DNA from 3 places in the Exiguobacterium sp. SH1S21 genome. Region 1 is predicted to be linked to each of the others. Evidence: riboswitches for the same ligand, from Rfam matches in the RefSeq annotation. Region 1 holds a riboswitch; each other region holds the start of a gene.
What was found. A riboswitch is a leader RNA that binds a small molecule or an ion and turns the genes downstream of it on or off. The one in region 1 is predicted to bind thiamine pyrophosphate.
Positions count from the first base shown of each region.

Region 2: linked by a shared signal. The riboswitch ahead of EVJ24_RS08040 (YkoF family thiamine/hydroxymethylpyrimidine-binding protein) and the one ahead of tenA (thiaminase II) in region 1 are both predicted to bind thiamine pyrophosphate.
Region 3: linked by a shared signal. The riboswitch ahead of thiT (energy-coupled thiamine transporter ThiT) and the one ahead of tenA (thiaminase II) in region 1 are both predicted to bind thiamine pyrophosphate.

Region 1 covers NZ_SJUY01000001.1:616,793-621,714, forward strand. The annotation lists gene thiE (thiamine phosphate synthase) at 1-32, opposite strand, end outside; gene thiD (bifunctional hydroxymethylpyrimidine kinase/phosphomethylpyrimidine kinase) at 10-840, opposite strand; gene thiM (hydroxyethylthiazole kinase) at 837-1,628, opposite strand; gene tenA (thiaminase II) at 1,625-2,299, opposite strand; TPP riboswitch at 2,381-2,485, opposite strand; gene pelG (exopolysaccharide Pel transporter PelG) at 2,547-3,995, opposite strand; gene pelF (GT4 family glycosyltransferase PelF) at 3,976-4,922, opposite strand, start outside.
Region 2 covers NZ_SJUY01000004.1:231,702-236,623, reverse strand. The annotation lists gene EVJ24_RS08045 (GTP-binding protein) at 180-1,373, shown strand; TPP riboswitch at 1,439-1,539, shown strand; gene EVJ24_RS08040 (YkoF family thiamine/hydroxymethylpyrimidine-binding protein) at 1,619-2,212, shown strand; gene EVJ24_RS08035 (ECF transporter S component) at 2,205-2,780, shown strand; gene EVJ24_RS08030 (ATP-binding cassette domain-containing protein) at 2,773-3,885, shown strand; gene EVJ24_RS08025 (hypothetical protein) at 3,916-4,101, shown strand; gene EVJ24_RS08020 (energy-coupling factor transporter transmembrane component T family protein) at 4,101-4,838, shown strand; gene EVJ24_RS08015 (DUF1643 domain-containing protein) at 4,852-4,922, opposite strand, start outside.
Region 3 covers NZ_SJUY01000003.1:175,410-180,331, reverse strand. The annotation lists gene pknB (Stk1 family PASTA domain-containing Ser/Thr kinase) at 1-302, shown strand, start outside; gene rsgA (ribosome small subunit-dependent GTPase A) at 346-1,230, shown strand; gene rpe (ribulose-phosphate 3-epimerase) at 1,232-1,888, shown strand; TPP riboswitch at 1,908-2,007, shown strand; gene thiT (energy-coupled thiamine transporter ThiT) at 2,082-2,654, shown strand; gene EVJ24_RS06195 (thiamine diphosphokinase) at 2,654-3,241, shown strand; gene rpmB (50S ribosomal protein L28) at 3,299-3,487, opposite strand; gene EVJ24_RS06185 (Asp23/Gls24 family envelope stress response protein) at 3,740-4,102, shown strand; gene EVJ24_RS06180 (DAK2 domain-containing protein) at 4,125-4,922, shown strand, end outside.

The sequences.
Region 1 (4,922 bases):
TTTAACCGCTCAACGATAGGCGATGAATTCAATGGAAACCACCTCTTTCGGGTGCTTGTTATACGCCCAATGATTTGTCGGTCCATGCCCGTTGCCGATCTTTAATCCGTGGGCGATGGCACTATGGATGAACTGTTTCGCCTTCTGCGCGGCTTCCATAACGGTATACCCGTTCGCGAGCTCCGCTGTTAGCGCAGCCGAAAACGTGCAACCGGTCCCGTGCGTATCTTTCGTCAGCAACCGTGGCGTCACCATTCGAAACGTATCGGTTTTCGTCATGACTAGGTCTTCGGCGAGAGGACCATCCAAATGACCGCCTTTCAACATGACGACGTCTGCCCCGTAAGACAACAAGCGCTCAGCTGCTTTCATACGATCAGTGAACGTACAAATCGTCAAGCCGGTCAACACTTCAGCTTCAGGGATATTTGGCGTGACGACCGTCGCCATCGGTAACAGCCTCGTCCGTAGCGCGGTGACGGCGTCCCGTTCAAGCAAGGTCGCACCGCCTTTAGCGATCATGACCGGATCGACGACGACATTTTGAAAACGATGCTGCTCGAGCGCGTCAGCTACGACATCAATCAACTCACGATTGAACAGCATCCCGGTCTTGCACGCCGAGATGATAAAGTCTGATCCGACTGCATCGAGCTGGCGTGCGACGAGGTCGGCGGAGACGGCTTCGACACCGTGCACGCCACGCGTGTTTTGAGCCGTCACCGCGGTCACGACACTCGTGCCAAATACGCCTAATTCTTGAAACGTTTTCAAATCGGCTTGGATTCCGGCGCCCCCGCCAGAGTCCGAGCCGGCGATGGTCAAGACTTGAGGCCTCATCGCGCGAACACCTCGATTCGGTCGCTCGGCAGGTCAGTTGACGTCATGGTAGCGAGCGCGTTGAGAAAGTGGATCGGGAAATCCCCCGGACCCGTCGCTGCTTCACTCGCCAACTCGCCGCATCGTGCATATCCGGTGAGCGCGGTCGAGGTTGCCGTCATCACGTCCGGTTCAACAGCAAGGAACGCACCGACGACCGCACTGAGTAGACAGCCAGTGCCTGTCGTCTCTGTCATGAGCGGATGCCCGCCCAAAATTTCTAGCGTGACCGTCCCATCGCTCACGAAATCTGTCGCCCCGGTAATCGCGACAACACAGCTATATCGGTTCGCTGCTCGTTCGGCGAGTTGTTGCGGATGATGTGTGCCGCTTCCGGCGTCGACCCCTTTCGTCGTCCAACCGGCATCGACAAGCGTGGCGACTTCCCCGGCGTTCCCACGGATGACCGTGACGCGTACGTCTTGCAAAATCCGTTCGACGACGTCGCGGCGGAACGATGTCGCCCCGACACCGACCGGGTCTAGGACGACAGGACGATCCGACTGATTCGCGGCTTGTCCGGCACGTATCATCGTCGCCTCGGTCATAGCGTCAAGCGTCCCGATGTTTAAGACGAGGGCATCGCTCACGGTCGCCATGTCTGCCACTTCTTCGATCGCATCGGCCATGACCGGGGAAGCCCCGACGGCGAGCAACCCGTTGGCCGAGAAGTTAGCGACGACGGTGTTCGTAATGTTATGGACGAGCGGTCGCTTCAACCGGACGGCTTCCCATAGATCCGGCCTCATTGTCCCACCTCAAGCGGCAGTTCCCACGATTCGAGTGTCCAGGCCATCTCCCAAAACGCGAGCTCATAGTAGCAACTTTTCAAAAACAGTTGCTGATAGCGAATCCGTTCTGACTCCGTCGCTTGTCCCGCCAATTCATCAAGTCGCTCGATCTGCTCTTCGACAAGTTCACGGAACCATTCCGAACCGTACGTCGCAATCCAAACAGAGTAAATCGGATGGTCTGGTTCTGCGTCCTTCAAGCGCTCCCCGATCTCGTAATACACCCAGTAGCATGGAAGAATCGCCGCGAGCACGTCTCCGAGCGTCGGGCCGGCTTGTTGCATATGGAGCGCGTATGCATAAGCCGTCGGAGCTGGTTCGAACGTCGCCCACTCCATGTCACTAACCGCGAGCATCGTAAAAAATTCCCGATGCAACTCGTGCTCCGCCTCGATCGTGTGGAGGGCGTGCGTCAAAAATCGGCTCGCCAGCTCCATCGTCGGGGCAAGTGTAGCGCCCTTCGCCTGTACTTTCGAAAATTGATTCAAGTAGTACGAGTCTTGCATCACGTAATGCCGAAACTTCGCCTCGTCGAGCGTCCCGTCTCCGAGCGCGCGGACGAACGGATGGTGGAAACTCGCCTCAAACAAGGCGTCGGCCTCTTGGCGGATGTGTGCGGTAAATGTCATCGTATTCTCCTCCTTTGTATGAAAAAAGACGCCGCCTCCCATAACGGAAGCGGCGTCGGCCATACACAAAGAGTGTGAGAAAGGACGTTTCGCCCACTTCCCTCCGCTAGCGTGAACTAGATCAGGTTCAAAGGGTCTGGACCTTGTCCATCTCAGCCGCGTCAAGCGACTCCCCTAGTGGCAAACATTATGAAATTCGGTCATCTTCGACCACATCATATCAATCTTTTTGAAAAATGCAAACCCTTTAACGCGAGAAGCGACGGTTGAGAGCGCTCCCAAAATGCGAGAACCGTTCCGTCCCGAGCTTACGACGGTTCGAGGCCGCGAACACGTAATAATCGACCTTCCCCATAAAATAAATCAAGCGCAGTCCTGCGATAAAGAACGTGATGATCGTGCTGATTGCAAAGCCGACCCCATACCAATCGATCCCGCGCGATAGTAACGACAACGTGAACAAGGCGTTCAATGTGAAGAACGATAGGTTGACGAACAACGCACCACGCCGGTCCTCAAAATAAAGCAAGAGCAGCGTCAGTACGAGAATCATCGCGTTCGCGAACGCGGCGAGCGTCGTCATCCGGAAAATTTGACCGACTTCTTCCGGGACACCGATCCAACCGACGAACACACCCGCCATCAGGATCGCGAACAAGGTGACGACACCTTGACTTCGCCCAAGTCGGATCAATTCATTTTTCAACACCGTCGTCATCGTCTGCTTCGCCTTCTCAATTTGGTGTAACGCCCCGCCATAATTGATCAAGCCGTAAAACGTTCGATAGCGCTCGTAAAACCTTGTCTCGACAGCGACGACGAACAAGAGCTGGGTCGGGATGATCGTCAAGTACGACCAGAACACAGCCGTGTCATAATACGGATTGAACACGAACGAATCGGCAATCACCATGCGCCCTTCACCAAACCAAATGATGAAGTTGGTCACCCAGATTCCAAGCACGTATAACACACCAATCGCAAACAAGTCCGGATACTTATCAAAGTACCGGAAGTATGAAAACTCTCGCGTCGCATACCTAAGTGGAAACGTTCGGAGCATCGCGAAGAATAGCCCGAACAGCGTCACGACCATCCCAACAGTAAAGCCAAACAGAAGCTCGAGGCTCGATGGGTTGACCATGAGACGACTGATCAAATAGACGCTCGCGACTGAAATAACCCCGCCTAGCAAGAAGCTGTAAGCGACCGCTTGATAAAATTTGGCGGCGCTCAAGAACAGGAACATGACCCAGATGACGTTGATGGTCATGAATAAGACGAACAGGACGAGCTTATAGGCGAAACTGAGCGGTGAAATCAGCCAAAACACGCTATACATGACGACGGCAGCGAGAATCGTCACTTTTAACATGCCGGTGAAGACAGGAAAGATCTCATGGGCTTTCTTTTCATAAAATAAATCAGCCACGTATCGCGTGACGACGAGCTGCTGAAAACTAAATAGAATTTGCGAGAAAATGAACGCGTAAGACACGGATAGCATAAACAGTGTCCGTTCCTCGAGTGACAACATCGGCATCTGAAACGCCAACCATTGAATCGTACCGACAACGAGGATGACGATCAGCCAAGGGCCCGATGTGACGAGACCGGAAAACGTGTACGCCTTCAGTCTTGAAGAGTAATAGTCTTCTTGAAACAGCTTTTGTAACTTAAACCCGATGCCCGCCATACTGTTCCCTCCTCGCTTCATAGATGGCTTTATAGCGGTCGACGAACTGTTGCAATCGATAATACTGACGGACACGCTCGCGGCCGTTTTTACCGAAGCGCATCCGTTCGCGCGGATAATCCATCATCCATTCGACTTTGTCAGCGATGGCTTCCGGATGGACCGGAGGAACGATGAAGCCGGCCGGACCGAACGGATCATCAGCGCGTCCGTAAAGTAGTTCCGAACAAGCCCCGACATCGGTCGCCACCCAAGGGATGCCAGCCGCCATCCCTTCTAAAATGGCGAGCGGCTGCCCTTCCGATATGCTCGTCAGCAACAACAAATCAAATTTCGGCAACCAGTCTTGTACGTTCACTTTCCCGACGAGTTCGACATAGTCGGTCAGCCCGCTCTGCTCAATCAGTAGACGACATTCTTCGGCGTACTCTTCGTCCTCATCAAGCGGACCCATGATTGTCAGTTTAAACAGCCGATGGCGCTCTTGAAGGATTTTTGCGGAATAAATCATCGTCTTCAAATCCTTGATCGGAACGAGGCGGACGATAGCCCCGATTTGGAACACATCATTCTCAGCTCGCTCAAGCGTAGCGTGGATATGACGGTCGTCAATCCCGTTGGCGATAATTTTCGTCTTCTCGCTAGGCGCCCCAATCCACTCTTGATATTCGCGATTCCGCTCGAAGAGTGTGATAATCTCGTCGGCCGCGTTATACGCCTCGCGTGACAAGTGATGGAAAAAGCGAACCCATCTCGGTTTGTAAGGGGACGGAATCCAATAAGACTGAAGGATTTCTTCCTCGCGTTCACGTGAGTAGATGCCGTGTTCGGTCAAAATGAACGGGATACCTTGCGTCTCTTTCATGTAAGATGCAACGACACCGGCGTAGCCTGTCGAGATGGAGTGGACGAGATCGACTTTTGGTA
Region 2 (4,922 bases), on a different contig from region 1:
TCCACTCCCGATATGATTTAGTTCAGTGTACACAAAAACCCTGAGCAATAGACTTTTTTTAGTGTCTATTACTCAGGGTACAGTTTACTCCTTTTGAGCGTGTTTTTTTTGTTGACAACGGACGTGATCCCGTTCATTATCTAAAAAGTAATGATTACGATTTAAAGGTGGTATACATCATGAAACGAATTCCGATCACAGTCTTGTCCGGATATTTAGGAAGTGGCAAGACGACGTTGCTCAATCATATGTTGAACAATCGGGATGGTAAAAAATATGCCGTCATCGTCAACGACATGAGCGAGCTGAACATCGATGAGCGATTGATTGACGGGGCAGGTTTTTCACGGACGGACGAGAAGTTGGTGGAGCTGTCTAACGGCTGCATCTGCTGCACGTTGCGAGAAGATTTACTCGAAGCGGTCAGCGAGATTGCGAACGACCGACAGCTCGACGGCATCATCATCGAGTCGTCTGGTATCTCGGAGCCGATCCCGGTCGCGCAGACGTTTACATATGCGGATGACGCCTTGGGTATCGACTTGACGAGCCGTGTGTATGTTGACGCGATGGTGACGGTCGTCGACGCGTATCGATTTTTAAAAGACTTCAACTCGGGCGAATCACTGCATGAACGGAAACAGGCTGTCGACACGGGTGATGTCCGGGAAGTCGTCGACTTGCTCGTCGATCAAGTCGAATTTGCCGACATCATCGTCCTCAACAAGGCAGACCGGGTCACGGAACCGGAACTGCACGAGATCGAAAGTCTGTTACGCGCGTTAAACCCGGCGGCGCAACTTTTGACAAGCACATACGGGAACGTGTTGTTGTCCGACCTATTAGACGTGAACTTGTTCGATTTTGACCAGGCGATGCACGCCGCCGGATGGATCCAAGAGCTCGAGACAGACGACCATACCCCTGAAACCGAAGAGTACGGCATCAGTTCGTTCGTCTATCGCCGCCGCCGTCCGTTCCACCCGGAGCGTTTACATGCGTGGATCGAACAGTTCCCGGAAGAAGTCGTCCGGGCGAAAGGTTTTTTATGGATCGCCTCACGGAACGACATCGCGTGCTTGTTCTCCCAAGCGGGGTACGCGTCGACGCTCGAACATGCGGGCCGTTGGCTCGCGACGCTTCCTGACGCGGAACGAAAGCAGATGTTCGCCGCCGAACCAGAGCTTGAGGCCGATTACATCGAGCCGTACGGCGACCGCCAGACGGAGCTCGTCTTGATCGGTCACCGAATGGACCGAGTGCGCGTCGAGCTTGAACTTGACGCCTGTCTACTGTCAGACGAAGAGATGGCGTCAGACTGGACAACGTTACGGGATACGCTTCCAGGAAACGGAATCGCGACGTTTTCATGATTTAACCGTTTACAATTCAGAATCGAACGGCTATACTTTTGCTTGCATGAACAACCGCATACATTGGACTACACTAGGGGTGCTTCGGCTGAGATGTGAGCATGGCTCCAATCCCTTATAACTCGATCCAGGTAATACTGGCGTGAGGAAGTGTGGCACTTTTTCTGATGGATTGATGATTGGATAAGTGGCCGCATTCTCATGGATGCGGCTTTTTTGTGTAACCAAATAAGGGGGGAATCATCATGAATCAACAATGTGGAACGAGCCCGATCGTCGGGTTCCGCTTTACGCTAAGCCCGATGACGTCAGAGTTCATACCGGTCATCAAAGGAGCACTCAAAGAGACTGATTTAAGCAACGTCTGGAGGCACACGGACGATGTATCGACCGTGATTCGCGGTCGGGCCGAGCACGTGTTTGACGTCGCGAAAGCAGTCTTGTCACACGCCACGAGAACAGGGGCGCATGTGTCGATGAGCGGGACGTTCTCGGCCGGATGTCCGGGCGACACGGCCGGGGACAATCTGCTCGACGTATCGAGTGAGCCGGTGAACGGGCGAGCGGCTGCCCAATACGTCTCTTCACAGTTCGCACTCTACCCGCTCGGTGATGATGATTACATGGACATTATCTATGAAGAGGTCGATTTCGCGAAAGCACGGGGCGTCTTCAATGACACGATGCATTATGCCTCAGGGATCCACGGAGATATCGAGCCGGTGTTCGCGTTTTATGAGGCGACGTTCAACCGCGTCCGCGAGAAGACGAGCCACGTCGTCATGACGGTCACGTTCAGTGTGAACAGTCCGTCGCACGAGGGACGCGTTGATGCTTAACTCATGGAAGTTGAAAGAAATCGTATTGCTGTCGATTTTATCGGTCGTCTTTGCCGTCGTCTATTTGGCGTTCGTCCATGTCGGGAACCTTTGGGCCGGTCTCATTGGACCGATCGCCTATGAATGGATTTTTGGGATTTGGTTCATCGTCTCGATTATTACCGCCTACATCATTCGAAAGCCAGGCGCCGCCTTTTTGTCGGAAGTGCTCGCGGCGTCGATCGAGATGATGATCGGCAATGCGATCGGTCCGCGCATCATCCTCGTCGGCATCATTCAAGGACTCGGCGCCGAAGCGGCGTTCGCACTAACCGGGTATAAGCGGTATGACTTGTGGGTGCTCATGCTCGCCGGATTCGGTGCGGCAATGACGAGTTTCGCATATACGTACGTCATGGGAGGTCTCAGCGCGCTCAGTCCGACGTACGTGGCTTTGATGTTCGCACTACGGGCGACGAGCGGGATGCTCATCGCAGGGATCGGCGGGAAGATTTTGAGCGACTTGTTGCTTCGAACGGGTGCGCTAGAAGGATATGCCGTCACCCGGCAGAGGAAGGCACATGGTTGAGACCGAGCGTCTGGCGTTTCGTTTCCCGGGGGAAGGACGCGACGTATTGACAGATATCACACTTCGTCTTACGGACGGCAGGACGCTCATCACCGGGGCGAGCGGGTCGGGGAAGTCGACTTTGTTCGCCTTGTTCAATCGGCTCTACCCGGACAACTGTGATGGGATTGTGACGGGGCGATTGCATCTATTCGGTCGGTCCTATGCCACGTATCGGCCTGGCGAGGTGAATCGCCGCGTCGGGACGGTGTTTCAAGACCCGGACAGCCAGTTCGTCATGCAGACGGTAGAGGAAGAGCTGATTTTCACGCTCGAAAACTTTTCGGTCGTCCGAAGCGAAATGATGGGCCGTGTCTCAGCGATTTTGTACGAGTTACATTTGTCCGATTATCGCCACCGCACCATCCATGATTTATCAGGGGGCGAGAAGCAGCAAATCGCCGTCGCCTGTGCCTTGATCGGACGTCCGGAATGGCTCTTACTCGACGAACCGCTCTCACACCTCGACCCGGCGACGGCACGTCGGTTCGTTCGCTGGCTCGACAAGTCCGCACGGAACGTCAATATCGTCGTCATCGAGCATCGTCCGTACATGTGGGGCGACTTCTTTGACCGGCACTTGGAACTCGTGAACGGAAGGATCGCAGGCGATGGATCGTTCGTCGTTCAACCGGATTATACATTTACGCCGATTGAAACGACACGGGGCACAAACATATTATTTCAGATACCGAAAGTGAATCACAAAAAGTTCCAACTTGTAGCGAGCAAAATCGCAGTGGCCCCCGGGGATGTGATCGCCATCCTTGGTCGGAACGGCAGCGGCAAATCGACGTGGCTAAAAAGCCTGGCGCGGCATCACCGTGAAGTCGGGCTCGTCCCGCAATCCCCGGCACATTTGTTTGTGACGAGTGACGTGTCGCGGGAACTAGCGTATGGACATAACCGTTCAATCGAGGACATGTTGGCACGCCTCGGGCTTGAACGTCTGCGTGGCGCCCATCCACTCTCACTCAGTCACGGTCAAAAACGGAGACTCGCCATCGGGGTGATGCTTCTGTCGGGTAAACAACTGCTCGCGTTTGATGAACCGACGGCCGGTTAAGACGAGGCATCACTTCGAGCGCTCCATGCATTGATAGCTGAACGAGTCCGTGCGGGGCAGACGGTCTTGTTCGTAACGCACGATCTCAGTTTCGCCCGTGCCGCGAGCACGTATTATTTGATGAGTGACGGGAACTTGAGTGGGCCGTACGATGCGTCGATTTGGGACGACTCGGACTTATTGCGGGCCCACGGACTGTTGACGGAGGCGCTTTGATGACGTTTCACGAGATGAACCCGACAATCAAGTTCTTGACCGTGACGTGTCTCATGTTCGGTCTCGCCTTCATGTACAACCCGTGGACTCCGCTCGTCGTCTTCTTCGGCACACTCGCCCTCCAATTCATCTTTTCCGACGTGAGCTGGAAGCGATGGGGACTGTTCATGATCCCATTTTTACTGACCGCGCTCGGGACGCTTTGGACGACGCTCGTCTTCGGCAGAGAGGCGAGCGGGCAAGTCGTGTTCTCGCTCTTCGGCAATGATGTCACCGAGGAGAACGTGTTGTTGGCGGCGACACTTTCGCTTCGGGTCCTCGCCTTTACGGTCCTGTCGCTTCTGTTCACGCTGACGACGGACCCGAAGCGGTTCGTCTACAGTCTGATGCAGCAGGCGAGATTGTCTCCGAACATCGCCTATAGCGTCTTCGTCGGCTTTCGCTTTTTCCCGATTTTAAAGATCGAACTGATGCAGCTCTATGAAACGCATGCCTTACGTGGGGTGCGCCTCGACACCCGGATCGATCACGTGCGGCACATCCCGAAACTCCTAATCCCGCTTCTTGCCGGCGCTATCCGTCAAGCCGAGCGGATCGCGTTCTCGATGGAGGCTCGGGGATTTACGGGTGAACATCGTTCCACGTACGAGGTGATTCCGGTCACGCGAAACGATTTTCTGTTGGCGTCACTCTTGTTCACGCTGTTCGGAGTAAGTGTATGGATCGGCGTGCGATAAAAAACAGGACGACTCATTTCGAGTCGTCCTGTTTTGTCTCTTTCAAGATCTTAAATTTCGGTTTGATCGATTCGTTATTGAACG
Region 3 (4,922 bases), on a different contig from region 1:
AACTGACGGTCATCGTCTCACAAGGGGTCGAGCCGACCGACATCTCGATCGAGCGAGAAGTGGACGTCGAAATCGAACCGCCGGCAGAAGGTGAAGAGGCGGAGCCGGTCGAAGTCGTCATCCGTACCGTCGATGCCCGTGGTGAGATCGAAGTGTTGCGTGATATGATCACAGAAACGACGACGTATTCCTATACGCTCGTCATTGCTCCGGACGAAGTCGGTACCGCGACGATTGAAGTCGAGGGAGAAGTCGTTCGGACCGATACGGTGACATACGCCCAAGCAAAAGATTCACAATGAAGAGGTGGCGTGCGCGTCACCTCTTTTCTAAGGAGGAAACAGGATGAAAGGAACGATTATTCGCTTGCAAGGTGGATTTTATGATGTCATGACCGAAACGAAAGTTGAAATCAGATGTCGCGCCCGGGGAAACTTCCGGAACCGAAACATTTCGCCCGTCGTCGGGGACGACGTCGATATTCAAGACCAAGGGGACGGGACCGGCTACATCATGGCTGTCGATGAGCGGTCGAACCATCTCGTCCGTCCGCCGATCGCCAACATCGATCAGGCGTTTCTGCTCTTTTCCGTGAAAGAGCCGGCGTTCTCGTTTCATTTGCTTGACCGCTTTCTCATTTTGATCGAATCGAAGCAAGTTCACCCAATCATCGTGTTGACGAAGATGGACTTGTTGCTAGAAACTGAAAAAGAAAAAATTAGTGCGGCGGCAGCGCTATACCGTTCGATCGGCTATCAAGTCATTGAGACGTCGACCGAAGACGGAGCTGGAATCGAGCTCATCCGCAGCGCGTTCAAAGACAAGACGAGCGTGTTCGCCGGACAGACCGGCGTCGGGAAGAGTTCGTTGCTGAACGCGGTCGCACCGGAGCTCGAACTCGCGACTGGTAAAATTTCGAAAGCGCTTGGCCGCGGGAAGCATACGACGCGTCACGTCACGCTCATCACACTCGCGGACGGGTTCGTCGCCGATACACCTGGATTCTCGAGTCTTGAGTTCCCGGAAGAACTTGAAGTCGAGGAGATGCGTTGGTGTTTCCCTGAATTCGTCTTGCGGCACGATGACTGTAAATTCCGTGGTTGCGCCCATTTGAACGAGCCAGGTTGTGCCGTCAAAGCGGCGGTCGAGGCCGGAGAAATCGCTTCCACCCGCTATGCGAACTATGTTACGTTTATGGAGGAATTAAAAGATAGACAACGGAGGTACTAACATGATTAAAATCGCACCATCGATCCTGTCGGCCGATTTTGCCAACCTTGAGGCAGAGGTCAAAGCGGTCCAAGAAGCAGGGGCCGATTACATTCATTTTGACGTCATGGACGGTCAGTTCGTGCCGAACATCTCGATTGGACTGCCGGTACTCAAAAGTTTGCGTGACAAGTCGGACATGGTATTAGACGTCCATTTGATGATCGACCAACCGGAACGGTTCGTCGAGGACTTCGTTCAAGCAGGCGCCGATATCGTCACGGTCCATGTCGAGGCGACAAACCATTTGCATCGCGTATTGCAACAAATCAAAGGAGCCGGCGCCAAGTGTGGTGTCGTCTTGAACCCACATACGCCGTTGTCATCAATCGAGCACGTGCTCGGTGATGTCGATATGGTATTGCTCATGACCGTGAACCCTGGCTTTGGCGGCCAAGCGTTCATCGAAGCGGTCGTCCCGAAGATTGCGGCGCTCAGCGAGATGCGCCAAGCGCGTCGTCTCGACTTCGAGATCGAGATCGATGGCGGGGTAAATCCTGCGACGGCAAAACTTTGTATCGACGCAGGTGCCGACGTCCTCGTTGCCGGTTCAGCCATCTATAACGAACCGAGCTATAAAGACGCAATCGATAGCATTCGCAACGCGTCTCGTGTATAATTGTCTGTAGAACAACAAATATTGTCGCAAGGGGTGTCACATCTGTGGCTGAGAGGCATGAGCTAACCCTTTGAACCTGTTCCGTTCACACGGACGTAGGGATGTGGCGAAAATGCACGTTGCTACACGATAGCAGCATGGCGTTTACGTCATGCTGCTTTTTGTCGTTCACTCATATCAAGGAGGGAATAAGATGAAACAACGTTTAAAACTACAGGCGCTCATTGAAATCTCGCTGTTCGCCTCGCTCGGACTGATCTTTGACATGCTCATCCCATATCGGTTGCCGCAAGGCGGAGCAGTCAGCTTGGCGATGCTGCCGATTCTCGTGATGGCGTATCGGCATGGATTGAGAGGCGGACTCGCGACAGGCGCGCTCGTCGGGACGCTACAACTGTTATTTGGGGCCTATATCTTCACACCGGTCCAATTTTTACTCGACTACACGGTCGCCTACGGCCTCGTCGGAGTCGCCGGCATCTTCGCCGGGCAAGTCAAACAGTCGGCAAAAGACGGCGCCAAGAAAACGCTCACGTTCTATTTGATTCTCGGGGCGTTGATCGGCTCGGCGCTCCGCTACGTTGCGCACGTCGTTTCTGGCATCGTCTTCTTCGCCGAGTATGCGGAAGGACCGGTCGTCTTGTACTCGCTAGGCTATAACTTGACGTATATGTTGCCGTCGTTCCTCGTCTCGGCGGTCGTGATCGTGCTCTTGTTCACGTCGGCGCCGCGTTTCGCGACGCTCGCGACACGGGACATCAGATAATGCGCGTCTTGATTGTGGCTGCGAGCCCGGAAGCGGTCCCTGAGCTTCCTCGGAACGCCGATTACGTCATCGGCGTCGACGGCGGCTATCATACGCTGCTCGACCGTGGAATGAAGCCGGACCTGCTCGTCGGTGACTTTGATTCGTTCACAGGCACCGTGCCGGAGGAAGCTGTCCGTTATCCGTCTGAAAAAGACGTGACCGACCTTGAGATCGCTCTCGAGGCGGCACGAGGGAAAGGGGCGGACGTGATCGACGTATACGGTGCACTCGGGGGCAGGCTCGATATGACGCTCAGCAACGTCGGTCTGCTCGAAGCGTACCCCGAGATGCGGTTGTTCGCAGACGGGCAAGAAGTCCGTCTCGTCGGAAAAGGGGACTATCGTCTCCCGCGTCGTCCTGACCATTACTTGTCGCTCGTACCTTGGAAACGGGCCTCGGTCTCGATTCGTGGCGTCAAGTACCCGCTCGAGAACCATGACGTCGTCAGCCATGAGGCGCTGACGATCTCAAACGAGTGGTCGGCGGAAGAGGCGGACTTGCTCGTTCATAGCGGCAACGTCTTGATTATGTATATAAAGAAATAAACAAAAAAAATCCCATCGGCGCATGCCGCTGGGATTTATTTCGTTCGTGTATGGTAATTATACGCGTTCAACGAGACCTGATTTAAGAGCGCGAGCTGAAACCCAAACTCGTTTAGGTTTACCGTCAACGAGAATGCGAACTTTTTGTACGTTTACACCCCAAGTACGTTTTGTCTTGTTGAGTGCGTGCGAACGGTTGTTACCTGACTTAGGTGACTTACCTGTTACGTAGCATTTACGTGCCATGCGTTTCCCCTCCTTTTTTATGTGGGTTCGTCCTAATAGACACTCGTTTATATTAGCATGGGTTTTTTCACGATGCAACTAGAAAATAACCGGATGACAAGAAAAAAACTTGACATTACGGATGAGGATTTTAATAATGAATGAGGGTTGCGGTTACAATTGACCGAGTTTAGGGGCATGTCCTTTTAATAACTAGGTACTTATTGTAGAATATACTGTAGGAATCATTCCGAATAAAGGAGGCTACTCCATATGGCAATTGAAATGAAGACAACATATGGCAATATTGATATCACGAACGACGTGGTCGCGACACTCGCGGGCGGTGCGGCGATGGAATGTTTCGGCGTCGTAGGAATGGCGTCACAAGCTCAACTGAAAGACGGGATCGCAGAACTGCTCAAACGTGAGAACTATGCGCGTGGCGTTGTCGTACGTCAAGATGGAGAAGACGTACATATCGATATGCACATCATCGTGAGCTACGGGACGAAAGTGTCGGAAGTCGCGTACAACGTGCAAAGTCGTGTAAAATACACGCTCGGTGAAACTTTAGGATTAAACGTTTCGTCGGTAAATATATTCGTACAAGGCGTTCGTCTGACGAATGACTGACGAGAACGAAGGAGGATTTGGTGTGGGGTTAAAACGTTTAGATGGATTGGTGTTTGCGCAAATGGTCGCAAACGGTGCAGCCAACTTGAGCCAAAATGCAGATTACGTGGATTCGCTTAACGTCTTCCCGGTCCCAGACGGCGACACGGGAACGAACATGAATTTGACGATGACTTCAGGTGCGAAGGAAGTGGCCGCACTCGACACAGCGAACATCGCTGACGTGTCATCGAAGTTTGCCCGCGGCCTACTTATGGGGGCCCGTGGGAATTCGGGTGTTATTTTGAGCCAATTATTCCGTGGTTTCGGTAAATCGATCGAAGGAAAGACAGAATTGTCGACACTCGACTTTGCCGAGGCACTCAAACGTGGCGTTGACACGGCATACAAGGCGGTTATGAAACCGGTTGAAGGAACGATTTTGACGGTTGCTCGTGAAGCGGCCGACGAAGCGCTCCGTGCCTCTGAGTCGACGAGCGATTTCAATGAGTTCATGGAGCAAGTGATCACGGAAGCGAAAGCTTCGCTCGAGCGGACACCTGATTTGTTGCCGGTCTTAAAAGAAGTCGGTGTCGTCGACTCAGGCGGTCAAGGTCTCCTCGTCATCTATGAAGGGTTCCTCGCGAGCCTTGAAGGGAAAGAGCTCGAGAAGCCGCACGCACCGGTCATGGATGCCCTCGTTGAGGCAGAACACCATGCTGCGCAAGGTTTCATGTCGACGGAAGATATCGAATTTGGATATTGCACGGAGATCATGGTCCGTTTCCAAGACGAAAAGTTGAAACAGACTCCGTTCGATGAGGACGTGTTCCGTAACGAG